DNA from 4 places in the Kitasatospora sp. NPDC059722 genome. Region 2 is predicted to be linked to each of the others. Evidence: riboswitches for the same ligand, from Rfam matches in the RefSeq annotation. Region 2 holds a riboswitch; each other region holds the start of a gene.

Evidence for each region. A riboswitch is a leader RNA that binds a small molecule or an ion and turns the genes downstream of it on or off. The one in region 2 is predicted to bind cobalamin.
Region 1: linked by a shared signal. The riboswitch ahead of ACFV4F_RS02225 (HoxN/HupN/NixA family nickel/cobalt transporter) and the one ahead of ACFV4F_RS30560 (CbtB-domain containing protein) in region 2 are both predicted to bind cobalamin.
Region 3: linked by a shared signal. The riboswitch ahead of ACFV4F_RS23365 (FecCD family ABC transporter permease) and the one ahead of ACFV4F_RS30560 (CbtB-domain containing protein) in region 2 are both predicted to bind cobalamin.
Region 4: linked by a shared signal. The riboswitch ahead of ACFV4F_RS27235 (cobalamin biosynthesis protein) and the one ahead of ACFV4F_RS30560 (CbtB-domain containing protein) in region 2 are both predicted to bind cobalamin.

Annotation. Positions count from the first base shown of each region.
Region 1 covers NZ_JBHWGD010000002.1:208,070-212,270, reverse strand. The annotation lists gene ACFV4F_RS02235 (hypothetical protein) at 1-1,488, opposite strand, end outside; gene ACFV4F_RS02230 (ArsR/SmtB family transcription factor) at 1,542-1,925, opposite strand; cobalamin riboswitch at 2,008-2,200, shown strand; gene ACFV4F_RS02225 (HoxN/HupN/NixA family nickel/cobalt transporter) at 2,233-3,342, shown strand; gene ACFV4F_RS02220 (type B 50S ribosomal protein L31) at 3,439-3,690, opposite strand; gene rpmG (50S ribosomal protein L33) at 3,787-3,951, opposite strand; gene rpmB (50S ribosomal protein L28) at 4,086-4,201, shown strand, end outside.
Region 2 covers NZ_JBHWGD010000060.1:11,774-15,974, forward strand. The annotation lists gene ACFV4F_RS30555 (beta-L-arabinofuranosidase domain-containing protein) at 1-1,461, shown strand, start outside; cobalamin riboswitch at 2,138-2,260, shown strand; gene ACFV4F_RS30560 (CbtB-domain containing protein) at 2,299-2,517, shown strand; gene ACFV4F_RS30565 (CbtA family protein) at 2,544-3,416, shown strand; gene ACFV4F_RS30570 (IucA/IucC family C-terminal-domain containing protein) at 3,567-4,201, shown strand, end outside.
Region 3 covers NZ_JBHWGD010000037.1:67,873-72,073, reverse strand. The annotation lists gene ACFV4F_RS23385 (amino acid ABC transporter ATP-binding protein) at 1-460, shown strand, start outside; gene ACFV4F_RS23380 (CGNR zinc finger domain-containing protein) at 585-1,184, shown strand; gene sodX (nickel-type superoxide dismutase maturation protease) at 1,210-1,647, opposite strand; gene sodN (superoxide dismutase, Ni) at 1,833-2,228, shown strand; cobalamin riboswitch at 2,341-2,479, shown strand; gene ACFV4F_RS23365 (FecCD family ABC transporter permease) at 2,575-3,633, shown strand; gene ACFV4F_RS23360 (ABC transporter ATP-binding protein) at 3,633-4,201, shown strand, end outside.
Region 4 covers NZ_JBHWGD010000048.1:35,313-39,513, reverse strand. The annotation lists gene ACFV4F_RS27240 (cobyric acid synthase) at 1-726, opposite strand, end outside; gene ACFV4F_RS27235 (cobalamin biosynthesis protein) at 723-1,685, opposite strand; cobalamin riboswitch at 1,787-1,931, opposite strand; gene ACFV4F_RS27230 (helix-turn-helix domain-containing protein) at 2,183-2,878, shown strand; gene ACFV4F_RS27225 (alpha/beta hydrolase family protein) at 3,018-4,106, shown strand.

The sequences.
Region 1 (4,201 bases), on a different contig from region 2:
CAGGCCGGTGCGCAGCCGGACGAGGTGGCGGGCCGGGCCGAGGGCGGCCACCGCGACGGCGAGGCCGGGGAGCGCGGCGGCGGTGTCGGCGAGCCAGCGTCCGGCGGGGAGTTCGGCGCGCGTCTCGGTCCGGGCGAGGACCTCGGCGGTGTAGCGCAGGGCGTCGCCCGGGTGTTCGTCGGTGAGGGCGTGGAAGCCGCGCGGGGTGTGGTCGCCGGGGTCGAAGGGGTAGCGCCGCAGGCTGACCTCGGTGCCCTCGCTCGCGGCCTCGACGTCGTAGGCCGTCGGGCCTTCGGGGGTGCCGGGGCGGGGGACCGGCTTGGGGTAGGGCGGCAGGAGCGGTTCGTCGTCCGGTTCGTCCAGTCCGTCCAGGAAGGAGTAGAGCAGCGGGCGCAGCACCTCGGCGGAGCGGCCGCGGCGGGCGAGGGAGCGGTCGGTGATCGGGCGCAGGGCGGCCGGGTCCTGCTTCTGCAGGGCCTGTTCGAGCTGGGCGGCGAGGTCGCCGTCCGGGTCGAGCGCCGGGGCGGCCTGGCCGAAGGCGTGGCTGGGGGAGTGCGGGTCGAGTTCGGCGGCGCCGGTGGCGACGAGCAGGGTGGGGCGTTCCAGGGCGGCGCCGTAGACGGACACCGAGCCGTGGTCGCCGATCAGGCAGTCGGCGGCGACGAGGGCGGCCTGCCAGCCCTGGTGGGGCGGGACGAGGCGCAGGCCCATCCGCCGGGCGTCGTCGAGCAGGGCCTCGGGGTCGTGCCGGTTCCAGATGTTGGGGTGGAGGACGACGGCGACCGCGTACTCGTCGGCGGGGAGCCGGCGGACGAGGCGTCGGGGCAGGTCGGGGCGGCGGCCGAATAACGAGTGCTCGCTCCAGGTGGAGTTGACGACGACGAGCCGCCGGCCGTCGACGGCGCCGAGGGCGGCCCGGTAGGAGTCGCGCAGACGCAGGCTGCGGAGCATGCGGTCGAAGCACGGGTCGCCGACGACCTGGGCGACGTCCAGTGCCTCGGGGCAGGAGACCCGCAGCCGGTCGAGCTGTTCCGGGTGGGAGAGGCCGAGGACGTCGACGAAGACCCGGCCGTGGTGGGTGAGTTCGTTGCGGGAGAGGCCGGCTGCGCTGACGGTGTCGCCGGTGGACTCGGTCACCAGGCGGTTGTAGCCGGCGCCGTGCGGGAGGACGACGAGCCGGGCGTCGAGGCGGTGCATCGAGGAGTGGACGGCGCAGGCGACGGCCAGGTCGAAGCGGTGCCGGACGGCGTCCTCCCAGTCCAGCAGGGTGATGCCGGGCAGGCCGCGCAGGTAGTCGTCGAGGCCGTCGGCGAAGGCGGAGCCGGGGTTGACGGTGGCGTAGCGCTCGATGCCGTCGCGGTTCAGGAGGGTGAGGACGTCGAGGACCCGGGTGGCGGAGGTGAGGGTGCGGGCGACCGCCAGCACGCGCGCCCTGACCGGCCGGGTGTTCCAGCGGTCGGCGGGCCAGGCGTGGGGGTGGGTCGGCACGCCATGATCGTACTCATCGGGTCGGCTCCCCGCGGTGATTCAGGCCCGGGAGGTCAGCCCGCCGCGGCGGCTGGCTCCTCGTGGTCGGCCGCGGCGCACTCGTCGAGGAGGGGGCGCATGCTCTCGTCGACGAGCCGGTAGCGCACGACGCGTCCGTCCTTGTCCCCGGTGACCACGCCGGCCGTCCGCAGCAGCCGCAGGGCCTGTGAGACGGCCGGGTCGCGCATGCCGGTGGCGACGGCGAGGTCGGTGACGGCGAGCGGTCCGGCGCGGTGCAGGGCGAGCAGGATCGCGAGCCGCCCGGGGTCGGCGAGCAGGGAGAACCGCTCGGACCACGAGCGGACGTGCGCGGCGTCGCCGATCGCGGCGATGGCCTCGCAGACCCGGTGTCCGTCGATGGTGCGGTGGCCCGCGCGGTCGGCCGGTACGAGATGCATGCGGACATTCTGGCAGCTCACGACCTGTGATCCTGGACACCTGCGTAGGTGCGCAGCCTTGCAAGGGTCGGCCCGGGACCCCTACGGTGTTCCCCGCCGTGGTGCTCGGGAAGACCGGTGACGGACCCTCAGGGGTCCCAGTCCGGAGCGGCCCTCGCCACTGTGATCGGGGGAGTCCGCCCGTACCCAGACGCCACTGGGCGCTTCGCGCGCCTGGGAAGGCGGGTACGGGAGCCCCGTCAGCCAGGAGACCGGCCACGGCATCTCACGAACGTCTTTCCACGAGGTGCTGGAGCGTGATCCGAAGATGACCCTGCCCGAAACCGCCGCCCCCGAGGCCGCGCCCGCCGTGCTGCCCACCTTCCGGTGGAGGAGAGAGGACACCGTCCGCACCGCCGGGCTGATGGGGGTGATCCTGGCCATGCACGTCGTGGCGTTCGGGACCCTCGTCTTCCTGGTGGCGCCGCACAACTACGCCGTCGGCACCCAGGTCTTCGGGGTGGGCCTCGGCATCACGGCGTACACGCTCGGCATGCGGCACGCGTTCGACGCCGACCACATCGCGGTGATCGACAACACCACCCGCAAGCTGATGGCCGACGGCAAGCGGCCGGTCTCGGTGGGCTTCTGGTTCGCCCTCGGGCACTCGTCGATGGTGGTCGTCATGGCCGCCCTGGTCGCGGGCGGCGCGCAGCTGGCGAACACGCTGATGGACGACGAGTCGACCACCCACCAGTGGCTCGGCATGGTCGGCACGACGGCCTCAGGCGCGTTCCTCTACCTGATCGGCGCGCTCAACCTGGCGGCGCTGCTCGGCATCCTGAAGGTGTTCCGGGCGATGCGCGCCGGGCAGTACGACGAGGCCGAGCTGGAGCAGCACCTGAACTCGCGCGGCTTCATGGCCCGGGTGCTGAACCGGGCGACCCGCTCGATCACCCGGCCCGGCCAGATGTTCCCGGTGGGCATGGTGCTCGGCCTCGGCTTCGACACCGCGACCGAGGTGACCCTGATGGTGATGGCCGGCTCGGGCGCGGCCGCCGGGCTGCCCTGGTACGCGATCGTCTGCCTGCCGCTGCTGTTCGCGGCGGGGATGAGCCTGTTCGACACGCTGGACGGGACGTTCATGAACTTCGCGTACCAGTGGGCGTTCTCCAACCCGGTGCGCAAGGTGTACTACAACCTGACGATCACCGGTCTGTCGATCGCGGTGGCGTTCATCATCGGCACGATCGAGCTGGTCGGCGTGCTGCACGAGAAGCTGGACCTGACCGATCCGGTCACCGGCTGGATCGCGGACATCTCGCTCGACAACGTCGGCTACGCGATCGCCGGGCTGTTCGTCGTCGTCTGGGCCGCGGCGATCGCGTACTGGAAGCTGGCCGGGGTCGAGAAGCGCTGGGGCGCCGAACGCTCCTGAGCACGCCTGCCGCACGCCTGCCGCACGCCTGCCGCGACGGCGCCTCCCCACCGTGGGGAGGCGCCGTCGCGCGCGTTCCGGGCCGGCTGCGCCGGGTCAGCTGTGCCGGTCGCCGTAGCGCTGGCGGAAGCGCTCGACGCGGCCCGCGGTGTCGAGCACGCGGGACTGGCCGGTGTAGAAGGGGTGGCTCGCCGAGGAGATCTCGACGTCGATGACGGGATAGGTGTTGCCGTCCTCCCACTCGACCGTGCGGTCGCTGGTGACCGTCGAGCGGGTGAGGAAGGAGAGGCCGCCGACCTTGTCGCGGAAGACGACGGGCCGGTAGGCGGGGTGGATTCCGGGCTTCATGGGGGTGCCTCCTCGGCGGGGGATCAGCGCTCTTCGTTCGACGTTCTTCGTTCCGACGTTCTTCGTTCCGACGTTCTTCGTTCCGGCGCTCTTCGGTCAGCGCTCTTCGCGGAAGTCGACGTGCTCGCGCGCGACCGGGTCGTACTTGCGCAGCACCATCCGGTCCGGGTCGTTCCGGCGGTTCTTGCGGGTCACGTAGGTGTAGCCGGTGCCGGCGGTGGAGCGGAGCTTGATGACGGGGCGCAGTTCGCTGCGGGCCATGAGGTCCTCCGGAGGGGTCGGGTGGTGCGGCGGTTCGGGGCCGGGCTGGAACCGTACACCGAAATGGATGTCATTTTCATCTGGTGTAACGTGACCTCCGTCCCGCCCATTCCCGGACCGTTTTGGGAGCCCCCATGTCCGCCCACTGCCAGCTCACCGGCCGCCGGCCGGGCTTCGGCAACGCGATCTCGCACTCGCACCGCCGCACCCCGCGGCGCTTCGACCCCAACATCCAGCGCAAGCGCTACTG
Region 2 (4,201 bases):
ACCTGGAGCACCGACTACGGCACGTTCTGGTGCTGCCAGGGAACGGGTGTCGAGTCCAACACCAAGCTGATGGACTCCATCTACTTCCACGAGGGCACCACCCTCACGGTGAACCTGTTCCTCCCGTCCGTCCTGGACTGGACCGAGCGGGGCATCACGGTCACCCAGACCACCGCGTTCCCGGCCGAGGACACCACGACGCTCAAGGTCACCGGCAGTGTCGGCGGGACGTGGTCCATGCGCGTCCGCATCCCCGGGTGGACCTCGGGTGCCAGTGTCAGCGTCAACGGCGTCGCGCAGAGCGTCGCGGCCACCCCGGGCACGTACGCCACCCTCACCCGGAACTGGGTCTCCGGCGACACCGTCACCGTGAAGCTCCCCATGCGGGTGGCCCTCCAGGCCGCCAACGACAGCCCCGGTGTCGCGGCGATCACCTACGGCCCCGCCGTCCTGGCCGGCAACTACGGCAGCACCGCGCTGTCCGCCCTCCCGGCCCTGGACGCCACCACGATCACCCGGACCAGCAGCACCGCCCTCGCCTTCACGGCCACCGCCGACGGAGCGACGGTCGGCCTCGGCCCGTTCCACGACGCCCAGGGCTTCAACTACACCGTCTACTGGCGGACCGACGGCGCGGGCTTCCGTCTGGTCAACGCGGCCAGCGGACTCGTCCTCGGCATCCAGAACATGTCCAGCGCCGACGGCGGCCTCGCCCTGCAGTGGCCCGACACCGGCACCGCCGACCACAACTGGGCCCTCGTCGTCGACGGCACCGCACTGCGGCTGCGCAACGTCAACAGCGGCAAGGTCCTCGGCGTGAAGGACATGTCCACCGCCGACAACGCCCCGATCCTCCAGTGGGCCGACACGGGCACCGCCGACCACCGGTGGACCGTCGTCGACGCCGGCAACGGCTACCACGAGCTCCAGAACGTCCACACCGGCAAGCTGCTCGGCATCGCCGGCGGCTCCACCGTCCAGGGCACCGCAGCCGTACAGCTGTCCGGCAGCGGTGCCGCCGCCGGCCAGTGGCAGTTCGCCCCCGTCGGTGCCAGGCGGATCCAGAACGTCGCCAGCGGGCGGGTCCTCGGAGTGAAGGACATGTCCACCGCCGACGGCGGCCTCGTCATCCAGTGGGACGACAACGGCACCGCCGACCACCTCTGGACGGCCGCCCTCGACACCGGCGGCCACCTGCGCCTGCGCAACTCCAACAGCGGCAAAGTCCTCGCCGTGGAGAACGGCGGCACCGCCAACGGCGCGAGGATCGTCCAGTGGGCCGACAACGGCGCCACCGACCACCGGTGGCGCCTGCGCCACGGAGGTGGGGACACCTTCAGGATCCAGTGCGCCAACAGCGGCCGCGTCCTCGGTGTCTCCGGTGCCTCCACCGCCTTGGGAGCGCAGGCCGTGCTCTGGGACGACTCCGGCACCAGCGACCACCTGTGGCGGTTCATCTGATCCGGCGTCGGGGCCGCCGGGTCTCAGCTCAGCCTGCACCAAGACCGTGGCTACGGTCCGAGCCGGGCGGCTCCGCCAGGAACCGCTCGCGCTCGTCACGGGTCAGCGCCACGTGCGCTCCTCTCCGCACTCGGAGACCGGGGCAAGGTCACACATCGCGGTGAGTTCACCGGCTGTCGCGGCGTCAAACGATGCGTACGTCACGACCGGATCAATGCTGCATCCCCTTCGAGGGTCACGGGCGCGGAGCTTGTTCGGTCGACAACTCGGTGACACCGGTGCGTATTGACGCATCGGGGGAGGCTCTCCTTTACCGAGGGGCGCCCGCCACCGGTCTTTCGCCCTCGGCCGTCCGTCGGCGCAGCCGCATGAGGTCCTGGCGATGCTCGTTCTTGTCGAGGAGGAGAAGACGTCGGTCCAGGCGAAGGTCTTGACCGCCTGGAGGGTGGCGTGGTCCGGGTCGCCTGCACCGATGCCGATGATCTGCGGCACGCCGTGATTCTGCCGGATGCCGCAAGGACCGGTCGCCTGCGGACCACCGCCTGTGGCTGCCACCTGCGGTTTTGCGACGTTCGCGAATTGTCCGGCCCGTGCCAGGCCGATGGAACGTGATCTTCCGCACGCTCGACCTGCGGCGGGGCCCGGGACGATTGACGGCCCCCTGGCGCGCCCCTACTCTACGAGCGTTAGTGATGGCGCAGGGAAGCTGGTGGAACTCCAGCACGGTCGCGCCACTGTGAGCGGGGCGTCCTCGGGCGGCTCGCGAGTCAGACACGGTGCCATCACGATCCGCCCCATCGATAGCGGGACGCACGATCCCCTGAAGGAGGCTCAACCGTGAGCACCAGTATGCCCGGACCCTCAGCCCTGCCCGTCCCGGTCGTCGTGCCGGCGACCAAGGCCGTCGCCTGGCTGGCCGTCACCGCGATCCTCGCGCTGGTCGTCTACTACTTCATCGGCGTCGACCAGGGCGCCTATTCCGTGCTCGGCAAGGACATGCACATCCACGAGTTCGTCCACGACTCGCGGCACTTCCTCGGCTTCCCCTGCCACTGACCAGCGGAAGCGGCGAACAACCCGACATGGAAAAGAGACTCATCCTGCGCGGCGTCATCGCCGGCGCAGTGGCCGGCCTGCTCGCCTTCGTCTTCGCGCGGATCTTCGCCGAACCGCAGATCAACGCGGCGATCGAGTACGAGAGCGGACGCGACGACGCGCAGGGCCTGCTGGACAAGGCCGCCGGGCTGCCGATGGACATGGGCGGTCCGGACATCTTCAGCCGCACGATCCAGGCCAACATCGGCATCGGCGTCGGCATGATCCTGTTCGGCACGGCCATGGGCGCGCTGTTCGCAGTGGCGTACAGCGTGTGCCTGGGCCGGACCGGCAAGCTGCGCCCGCGCACCCTGGCGATGCTGGTGGCGCTGGGCGGCTTCCTCGGCATGTACTTCGTGCCGTTCGTCAAGTACCCGGCCAACCCGCCGGCCATCGGCCACGCCGAGACCATCCGTGACCGCGGAAACCTCTACCTGGCCATGGTCGCCTGTTCCGTCCTCTTCCTCGTCCTGGCGGTCTGGCTCGGCAAGCGCCTGCAGGCCCGCTTCGGCAACTGGAACGCGACCCTGCTCGCCGCCGGCGCCTACGTCGTGGCGATCGGCATCGTCATGGCGGTGCTCCCCTCCCTCGGTGAACTCGCCGACAACGTTCAGCAGTACGGCCACCACGCGACCGAGACGCCGCTGCCGCTGACCGACGACAAGGGCGCCATCGTCTACCCGGGCTTCCCGGCCGACACCCTGTTCAGCTTCCGCTTCTACTCGGTGGCCGCACAGCTCCTGCTGTGGGCCACGGTCGGCCTGGTCTTCGGACCGATGGCCGAGCGCCTGCTCGACGCCCGCACCGCGGCCGCGACGGCACCGGCCACGGCCGGTCCCGAGCCGGTCGGCGCGGTATGACGCAGACCCCACCGAGGGGGGGGGCCGGCCCCCGCGGGGGCGGGGCGGGGGGGGGGGTTGGGCGGGGCCACCCCCCCCGCGGGGCCCGGCGGGCGCCCCGGGGGGGCGGGCGCGGGGCGCGCGGCGGGGGGTGGGGCCGGTGCGGTCGCGGTGGGTTGCGGCGGGGCGGCGCCCCCCCGCGGGCGCCCGCCGCCCAGCGCGCCGTTCTTCGCCTTCGACACCCACCCGGCCGGCCCGCTCGTCCAGCCCTGGCGTCCGATGGTCGAACTCCTGGACCAACCGGCCGTGTTGGGGGAGCGGGTGACCTCCGTCCGCGGTTACCTCGCGGCGGCGGGCGGGCAGTCGCCCGACGCGGTCGAGGAGCGGGTGGCCGCCTCGGTGACCCATCTCGGCCTCGTCGCCCGCTTCGTCTCACCGGCATTCGGCGTCGCCGTCCTCGACGGGGCGCTGCTCGCGTACGGTCTGCGGGAGACGGGCTGGCAGCCCGCGCTCGGCGGCCTGTTCCCGCTGTCGCTGCCGTGCCGCGAGCCGGAGCACGTGACCGGTCCGGCCGAGCTCGCCGTCCGGCTGGCCGCAGAGGTGCTCGACGGTCCGGTCCGTGAGCTGGTCCAGGCGGTCGCCGCGTTCTCGGTGTCGCCGCGGATCCTGTGGGGCAACGTCGCGTCGGCGGTCAACGGTGCCGCCGCGGCCATCGCCCGGTCCACCCCGGAACTGGCCGGGCAGGCACGAGAATTCGCCGCTCGTCTGCTGGAACAGCCGCCCCTGCATGGGGCCGGCACACTGGC
Region 3 (4,201 bases), on a different contig from region 2:
GTTCCCGCACATGACCGCGCTCGAGAACGTCATGGAGGCGCCGGTCCAGGTCAAGGGCGAGTCCAAGGCCGAGGCGCGCGAGCGCGGCATGGCCCTGCTGGAGCGGGTCGGCCTGTCCGACAAGGCGAAGAGCTACCCGTCGCAGCTGTCCGGCGGCCAGCAGCAGCGCGTCGCGATCGCCCGCGCGCTGGCCATGAAGCCCAAGCTGATGCTCTTCGACGAGCCCACCTCGGCGCTCGACCCGGAGCTCGTCGGCGAGGTGCTGGACGTCATGCGCGGCCTCGCCGAGGAGGGGATGACGATGATCGTCGTCACCCACGAGATGGGCTTCGCGCGCGAGGTCGGCGACGCGCTGGTGTTCATGGACGGCGGCGTGGTCGTCGAGTCCGGCAACCCCCGCGACGTCCTCACCAACCCGCAGCACGAGCGCACCCGGTCCTTCCTCTCGAAGGTCCTCTGAGCGTGCGCTGAGCGAGCAACCCTTGGCGCCCGGCAGGCCGATCCTGCCGGGCGCCGCCGTTTTCCCGATCCGGGTAATAGGCTGGACGCAATCAGCCCGTTACCGAACCACTGGAAGGACCGCCGTGGAGCTCGCCTCCTACGCCGATCTCGCCGTTCGGCTGGTGAACACCGAGGAACCCGAGCGCGGCACCGACACGCTGACCTCGGTGGACGCCGTGCGCGCCCTGTTCTCCGAGTCCTCTCGCGCCGCCGCCCTGGCCGACGAGTCCGACCTGCCCCGCCTGCGGGCGGTGCGGACCAGGCTGCGCGGGGTCTTCGAGGCCGCCGCCGAGGGCGACGAGGTACGTGGCGTCGACCTGCTGAACAGCCTGCTCATGGAGTACCCCGTCAGCCCGCTGGTCTCCGGCCACGACTACCTCGACGACGCCGGCCGGCCGCGCTGGCACCTGCACCTCGCCGACAACTCGCCCACCGCCACCGCGCACTTCAGCGCCGTCGCGTGCATGGGCCTGGCCGTCCACCTCACCGAGCTCGGCGCCGACCGGCTCGGGATCTGCCAGGCCGCGCCGTGCCGCAACGCCTACCTCGACACCTCCACCAACCGCTCCCGGCGCTACTGCTCCGACCGCTGCGCCACGCGCGCCAACGTCGCGGCCTACCGGGCCCGCAAGCGCCAGGAGGCCCAGGACGCGGCGCTCGGGCCGCAGCAGTTGCAGGCCTAGACGCGCATCCGCCAGTGCCGTGACACTAGAGCTCGGCGTCCACCCAGACGCCGAGGCGGCGGGCCAGCCCCGGGACCCGGACCAGCCCGGGGGTCAGCAGCAGTCGCTCCAGCCGGCGGCCGGGCGCCAGCCAGGCCGGGCGCGGGCGCAGCCGCAGCAGCACCCGGCCGAGCACGAGCTCGTCCGGAACGGCGCCGTAGCTGCGGCTGTCGCTGTCGACCGGCCGGTTGTCGGAGAGCAGCCACCAGCCCTTCGCCCGGCGCTCGGCCGCCCGCTTGACCACCAGCAGGTCCTGCTGGAACGGGTGCCGGAAGAGCACGACCGCGCCCGGGCGGATCCGCGCGCCGTACCGGACCAGCAACTGGTCGCCCTCGCGCAGGGTCGGGACCATCGACGGTCCCGCCACGTCGACCAGCCCGAACGGCACCGTGCCCGCCCGTGCGCCGTCCCCCGGTTGCGTCATCCGCGCCACCACTCCTCCTCCCGGCCGCCGCGTCCCAGTGTGCCGTACGGACCGTCACCTGTCCGATGTCCGGATTACCCCGGTTCCGGATCGGCCTTTTGCCCTAGGCCCACCGCCCGATCGCGAAACCGGGAGGCCGGAAGGGTAGTCTCGGGCGCGGGAAGACGATCTAAGGAAGGACTCCCATGTTCTCTCGTCTGTTTGCACCGCGCGCCACCGCCCACGCCCACTGCGACCTGCCCTGCGGTGTGTACGACCCGGCGCAGGCCCGGATCGAGGCCGAGTCGGTCAAGGCCACCCAGGAGAAGTACCAGGCCAACGAGGACCCGCACTTCCGCGCCCGCGCCATCATCATCAAGGAGCAGCGCGCCGAGGCCGTCAAGCACCACATCTCGGTGCTGTGGAGCGACTACTTCAAGGCCCCGCACTTCGAGAAGTACCCGCAGCTGCACCAGCTGATCAACGACACCCTGAAGGCCGCCTCGGCCACCAAGGCGTCCACGGACCCGGCCACCGGCCAGGCCCTGCTGGACCTGATCGCCGAGGTCGACAAGATCTTCTGGGAGACCAAGCAGGCCTGAGCCTGACGCGTCGCCACGTCGAGAGCCCCCGCCCGGACCACCGGGCGGGGGCTTTCGCGCGTCCGGGCCGTGCGTTCACGTCCGTTCATCTCCGTACACATACCTGTAAGGACTGCATTACCGTATTGGCTGTTATGCTGCCAAGGCGTCCGAGGGAGAAGTCCGGTGTGAATCCGGCGCTGACCCGCAACGGTGAGCACGCCCCCGGGGCCGTGCCAGCCCGATCGCCCCCGGCCGCTGAACTCCCGACAACTCGCCGAGGACTGCGAGGGGATGGCGCCCGGGCCCGCACCCGGCCGGCGCCGGCCCCGGCACACCCACGGCCCGAGGCAAGGCGCCCGAACAGATCGTGAGAAGGCCACCGGACTCCCGCCGCATACCCGCCGCGCCCCTCGCCGTCGGCCTGGCCACCGCCCTGCTGCTCTCCCTCGTGTGCGGCGTGGCCCTCGGCTCCGCCGGACTCGGCTGGACGCGCGTCCTGCGGCTGCTCGGCGCCGGACTGACGAGCGGTCGGCTGGAGGCCGAGGAGGCCGCCGCGTACGCGATCGTCTGGGAGATCCGGCTGCCGCGCACCGTCCTGGCCGCCGTGGTCGGCGCCGGGCTCGCCGCCACCGGGGTCGCCGTGCAGGCCCTCGTGCGCAACGCCCTCGCCGACCCGTTCGTCCTCGGCGTCTCCTCCGGCGCCGCCGTCGGCGCCAACGCCGTCCTGCTACTCGGCGCCTTCGCCTCGCTCGGCGTGTGGGCGATCTCCGCCTCCGCGTTCGGCTCCGCGCTGATCGCCATGGTGCTGGTGTACCTGGCCGCGCGCACCGCCTTCGGACTCACCCCACTGCGCCTCGTGCTCACCGGCACCGCCCTCTCGTACGGCTTCTCCGCGCTGACGGCGCTCATGGTCTTCGCCGCCGCCCGCGGCGAGGCCGCCCGCGACGCCATGATGTGGCTGCTCGGCAGCCTCGGCGGCGCGACCTGGGGCTCGGTGCCGATCGCCGCCGCCACCGTGCTGGCCGGACTCGCCCACCTCGCTTGCGCCGCGGGGCGGCTGGACGCGCTGGCCATGGGCGACGAGACCGCCGCCTCGCTCGGCGTCGACCCCGACCGGCTGCGCCGCGAGCTGTTCGTGGTGACCGCCGCCGTCACCGGCACGGTCGTCGCCGTCAGCGGGGCGATCGGATTCGTCGGGCTGATGGTCCCGCACCTCGCGCGGATGCTGGTCGGCGCCGGGCACCGCCGGGTGCTGCTGGTCGCGCCGCTCGCCGGGGCGCTGCTGCTGGTCTGGGTGGACATCGTCTCGCGCACCCTGCTCGCCCCGGCCGAACTGCCCGTCGGGGTGGTCACCGCGGTGCTCGGGGTGCCCTGTTTCCTGCTGCTGATGCGTCGTCGCGGCCACGCGCTCGGAGGCCGCTGATGGACCTCGCCCTCGACTCCGTCTCGGTGGAGCTGGCCGGCACCCAGCTCGTCCACGACATCGCCCTGAAGGCCTCCGCCGGGCAGGTGGTGGGGCTCGTCGGGCCCAACGGCAGCGGGAAGTCGACGCTGCTGCGCTGCGTCTACCGGGCCCTGCGGCCCGCCGCCGGGGCCGTCCTGGTGGGCGGCGACGACCTGCACGCGCTCGCCCCGCGCGAGGCCGCCCGGCGGGTGGCCGCGCTGCCGCAGGAGCACTCCGCCGAGTTCGACTTCACGGTGGCCGAGGTGGTCGCCATGGGCCGGCTGCCGCACCGGCGGGGCTTCGGCGGACCGTCGGACGGCGACCTCGGGCGCTGCGCGGAGGCGCTGCGCCGGGTCGGCGCCGGGCACCTCGCCGAGCGCGGCTTCCTGGGCCTGTCGGGCGGCGAGAAGCAGCGCGTGCTGATCGCCCGCGCGCTCGTCCAGGAGCCGCGCCTGCTGGTGCTGGACGAGCCCACCAACCACCTCGACATCGGGCACCAGCTGGAGGTCCTGGCGCTCGTCCGCGCGGCCGGGCCGACGGTGCTCAC
Region 4 (4,201 bases), on a different contig from region 2:
CGTCGACAGGTCCAGCGAGTCCTCGGCGTCCAGCCACAGCCCCGGCAGCAACGGCAGCGTGCCGAGCACCGGACGGCCGGTCAGGCCGTGCAGCATCTCCAGGCCGGGCGCCAGCAGCCGGGCGTCCCCGCGGAACTTGTTGACGAACCAGCCGGCCACGTGCCGCTGGTCCTCCTCGGACAGCAGCGCCAGCGTCCCGTACATCGCCGCGAACACGCCGCCCCGGTCGATGTCGCCGACCACCACGACGGGCAGCCGGGCGGCCGTCGCCAGGCCCATGTTGGCGATGTCCCGGTCGCGCAGGTTGATCTCGGCGGGCGAGCCCGCGCCCTCGCACACCACCACGTCGTACCGGCGGCGCAGGTCCGCCAGGCACTCCAGGGCGCGCTCCAGCAGGACGGGCTTGCGCTCGCGGTAGTCCAGCGCGCCCACCTCGGCGACCGGTCTGCCGAGCAGCACCACCTGGCTGCGGCCGTCCGCGCCGGGCTTGAGCAGCACCGGGTTCATCGCCGCCTCCGGCTCCACCCGGGCGGCCTGGGCCTGCATCGCCTGGGCCCGGCCGATCTCGGCGCCGTCGGCCGTCACGAACGAGTTCAGCGACATGTTCTGCGCCTTGAACGGCGCCACCCGGACGCCCCGGCGGGCCAGCCACCGGCAGATGCCCGCCGTGACGACGCTCTTGCCCGCGTCCGAGGTCGTCCCCGCGACCAGCAGCGCGTTGGTCATGCCCTTCCCCTCCTCAGCAGCGATCGCAGCAGGACGTGCCCCGCGACCGTCGTACCCAGCGCCAGCGCGCCCACCCGCCGCGACAGCGCGCAGGCCCGCTCGATGTCGTCCACCGTCACCGGCCGCAGCTCCGCGCCCAGCACCGGCCGGTGCTCGACGCGCTCGCCGTACTGCAGCGTGCCGCCCAGCCGCACGCCCACGGCGCCCGCGAACGCCGACTCGGCCTGCCCCGCGTTCGGGCTCGGATGCGCCGAACCGTCCCGCCGCCACACCCGCCAGGCCGTCCGCGGCTGCGGCGCGGCGGCCACCGTCAGCAGCGCCGTCAGCCGGGCGCCCGGCCAGCCCGCCACGTCGTCCAGCCGGGCCGAGGCCCAGCCGAACCGGGCGTGGCGCGGCGAGCGGTGACCCACCATCGCGTCCAGCGTGTTGACGGCGCGGAAGGCCAGCAGACCGGGCGTGCCGGCGAGGGCGCCCCAGGCCAGCGCGTTCACGACGGCGTCCGCGGTGTTCTCGGCCACCGACTCCACGACGGCGCGGGCGATCTGCTGCCCGTCCAGCGCGCTCGGGTCGCGCCCGCACAGGTGCGGCAGCCGCTCCCGGGCGGCGGGCAGGTCGCCCGCGGCCAGCGCCCGGCCGATCGTGCGCGCCTCCCGGGTCAGCGAGGTGCCGCCGAGCACCGTCCAGGTCGCGGCGGCGGCCAGCGCGGCCCGCCCCAGCGGCCGGCGGCCGGCCGTCCGCTCCAGCGCCACCGCGCCCGCCGCGACGGCGCCCACGCAGAGCGCCGTGTACGCGGCCCCGGTGGCCCGGTCGTCGCGCCACATCCGGCGCTCCAGGCGGGTCGCCGCACCGCCGAAGACGGCCACCGGGTGGCCGCGGCGCGGATCGGCGTAGCGGGCGTCCGCCAGGTAGCCCGCGACGGCGCCGACCGCGAAGGCGGCGGCGCGGGTCAGCGGGCGCACGACGGAGGGGGACAGGGGAGGGCTCGGCGGGTCGGGGCAGCCTGCATCGCGTGCGAGTCCTCACTCAGGGTCCGCGCCCTGGATCGACGTACCGGGGGCGAGAGTCTCCTGGCTTCCGGGTCGAACGCACCCCCGGAGCCTTCCAGCAGCACGTCAGCGAAGACTGACGGTCCGCCGTGGCGTCGTTCCGGCCGTGCTCCCCGGTGACAGTGGCGGGACCGCGCCGGACTCGCACCGGCTTCCTCTGCATGCCTCCGTTTGGCCCTGGGATCCCATCACGCGGCCGAACCGGGAGTCAACCGAGGTCACGGAGGGGTTGGTCACACGCGGGAGGCCCGGCGCGTGCCCCCGAACGCCCCCGTCACTACCTCCGAGTACTGCCGCCGCAGGGGCATGACATCCTGTGCGATCCTCCAGCGGTCCGCGCGCGCCCTCCCCGGCGCTTCGTGCGTTCGGCGGCTGGGGGCCCGTTCGTACCGGCCCTAGCGTTCGTTCACATGCGACGAAGACAGCCTCCGCCCGCCCTGCCCCCGGTGCCGTTCTCGCCCGCCGCGGCCCGCGCCCACCGCGCCGGGCTCGGCCTGACCCCCGAACAGGTCGCCGGCGGCATGGCCGCGCACGGCGTCCGGCTGCTGCCCACGCACGTCATCGCCTGGGAGAGCGGCGAGCTGCGCCCCACCGAGGAGGAGTTCATCGCCCTCGCCCGCGCCCTGTGGTGCCCGCCCGCGCAGCTCATGGGCACCCGCCCGGCCCGCCTGCGCGACCACCGCGTGGCCCGCGAACTGAGCCAGGACACCGCCGCCCGTCGCATCGGCGTCGCCCTGCGCGTCTACCAGGAGGCCGAACTCACCGGGACGTGGGACGGCGACGAGGAGCGGACGCACGCGCTCGCCCAGGTGCTCGGACTGCGGCTCACCGAACTCGTCGAGGTGACCGGCCGCGGCGCCGAGCTCGACCAGCGGCTGCGCAGGTGCGTGGACGGCCGCTGGCAGCCCCACCTGCGGGCGGTCGCGCGGCTCGTGCCGGTCCACGAGGACGACCTCGCGACCGTCCTGACGGCCCTGCACCAGGAGCACCAGGTGTCCTCCCCGCACTGGGGCGCCGCGACGCCCACCCTGCCCCCGCGCGACCGGCCCCTGGCCCCGCGCTTCTGGGAACTCCTCGGCCGCCTCCACACGGAGATCCCGGTCTGACCCCACCTCCACCCCGTCCCCGGCTCCCGCGTCCCTCGTACAGCCCATCCCACTGGCCCCCGCTCCCACCCGCCAGTGAACTTGTCCCCAGCAGACTCACAGAGCGGGGAGCGATATGCGTTGGGGAACCGCAGCCGCCGTGGCGGCAGCCGCCGTCGGCACCGGGGTCGCCGTGCTGGTCGTCGGCCGGCGGGCGTCCGAGCGGCTCGTGCGGCCGGAGACCGTCGTGCTCGAGTCCGGCCCCGTCCTGGTGCAGAGCCTCGCCGCCGGCCGGATCACCTTCAACCGGACGCCCGCGGCCCTCCACCCCGGCCGCTGGGCGCTGGAGTGGGACGGCGACGGCCACGCCGTCGTCGACGACATCCTGCACAGCGACGAACAGGGCGTCACCCGCCGCCTGGTCCGCGCCGACCGGGGCACCCTGACGCCCGGCACCGAGGTCCGCTTCACCCCGCGCGTGCACCTCGGCGACCCGACGACCTCCCTCGGCCTCCCGTTCACCGAGACCGCCGTCGCCGGCGAGCTGGGCGCGATGCCCGCCTGGCGCCTGGACGGCAAGCGCGGCACCTGGGTGGTCCTCGTGCACGGCCCCGGCGCCGACCGCGCCCAGACGCTCCCCGTGCTGCCCGTCCTCCAGCGCCTGGCGCTGCCCGCCCTCGCCGTCACCTACCGCGGCGACCAGGGCGCCCCCGCCTCGCCGGACGGGCTCGGCCACTTCGGCGAGACCGAGTGGCGCGACGTGGAGTCGGCCGTGCGGCTCGCCCTCGACAGCGGCGCCGGCCGGGTGATCCTCTACGGCTGGTCGGTGGGCGCCACGATGTGCCTGCACGCCGCGGCCCGTTCGGCCTGGGCGGGGGCGATCGCCGGGATCGTCCTGGACTCGCCGGTGCTCGACCTGCCCGCCACCGCCCGCCGCGACGCGGTCCGGGCCGGCTACTCCAGGCCGGTCGCCGAGCTCGGCGCGCTGGCCGCGGAGGGCCGCACCGGGGTCGACCTGGCCGACTTCGCGCGCCTCGCCGAGGGGGCCGACCTGCGCGTGCCGACCCTCGTCCTGCACAGCCCGGACGACCCGATCGCGCCGTTCCGCGCCGCCCGGCACCTCGCCACGGCCCGTCCCGACGTCGTCAGCCTCCGGGCCTTCCCGGGCGCGGACCACACCGCCCTCTGGAACTCCGACCCCGCGCACTACTCGGAACTCCTCCGGCGCTGGCTCACCCCCCTCCTCTGATCCGGACCGGCTGCCGTTAATCCGGGGCATTCCGGCCGGTCATTCCCCGGTCCGGCCCCCGCTTCCTCCGTTCTTGCAATTCCCCCCACCCGTCA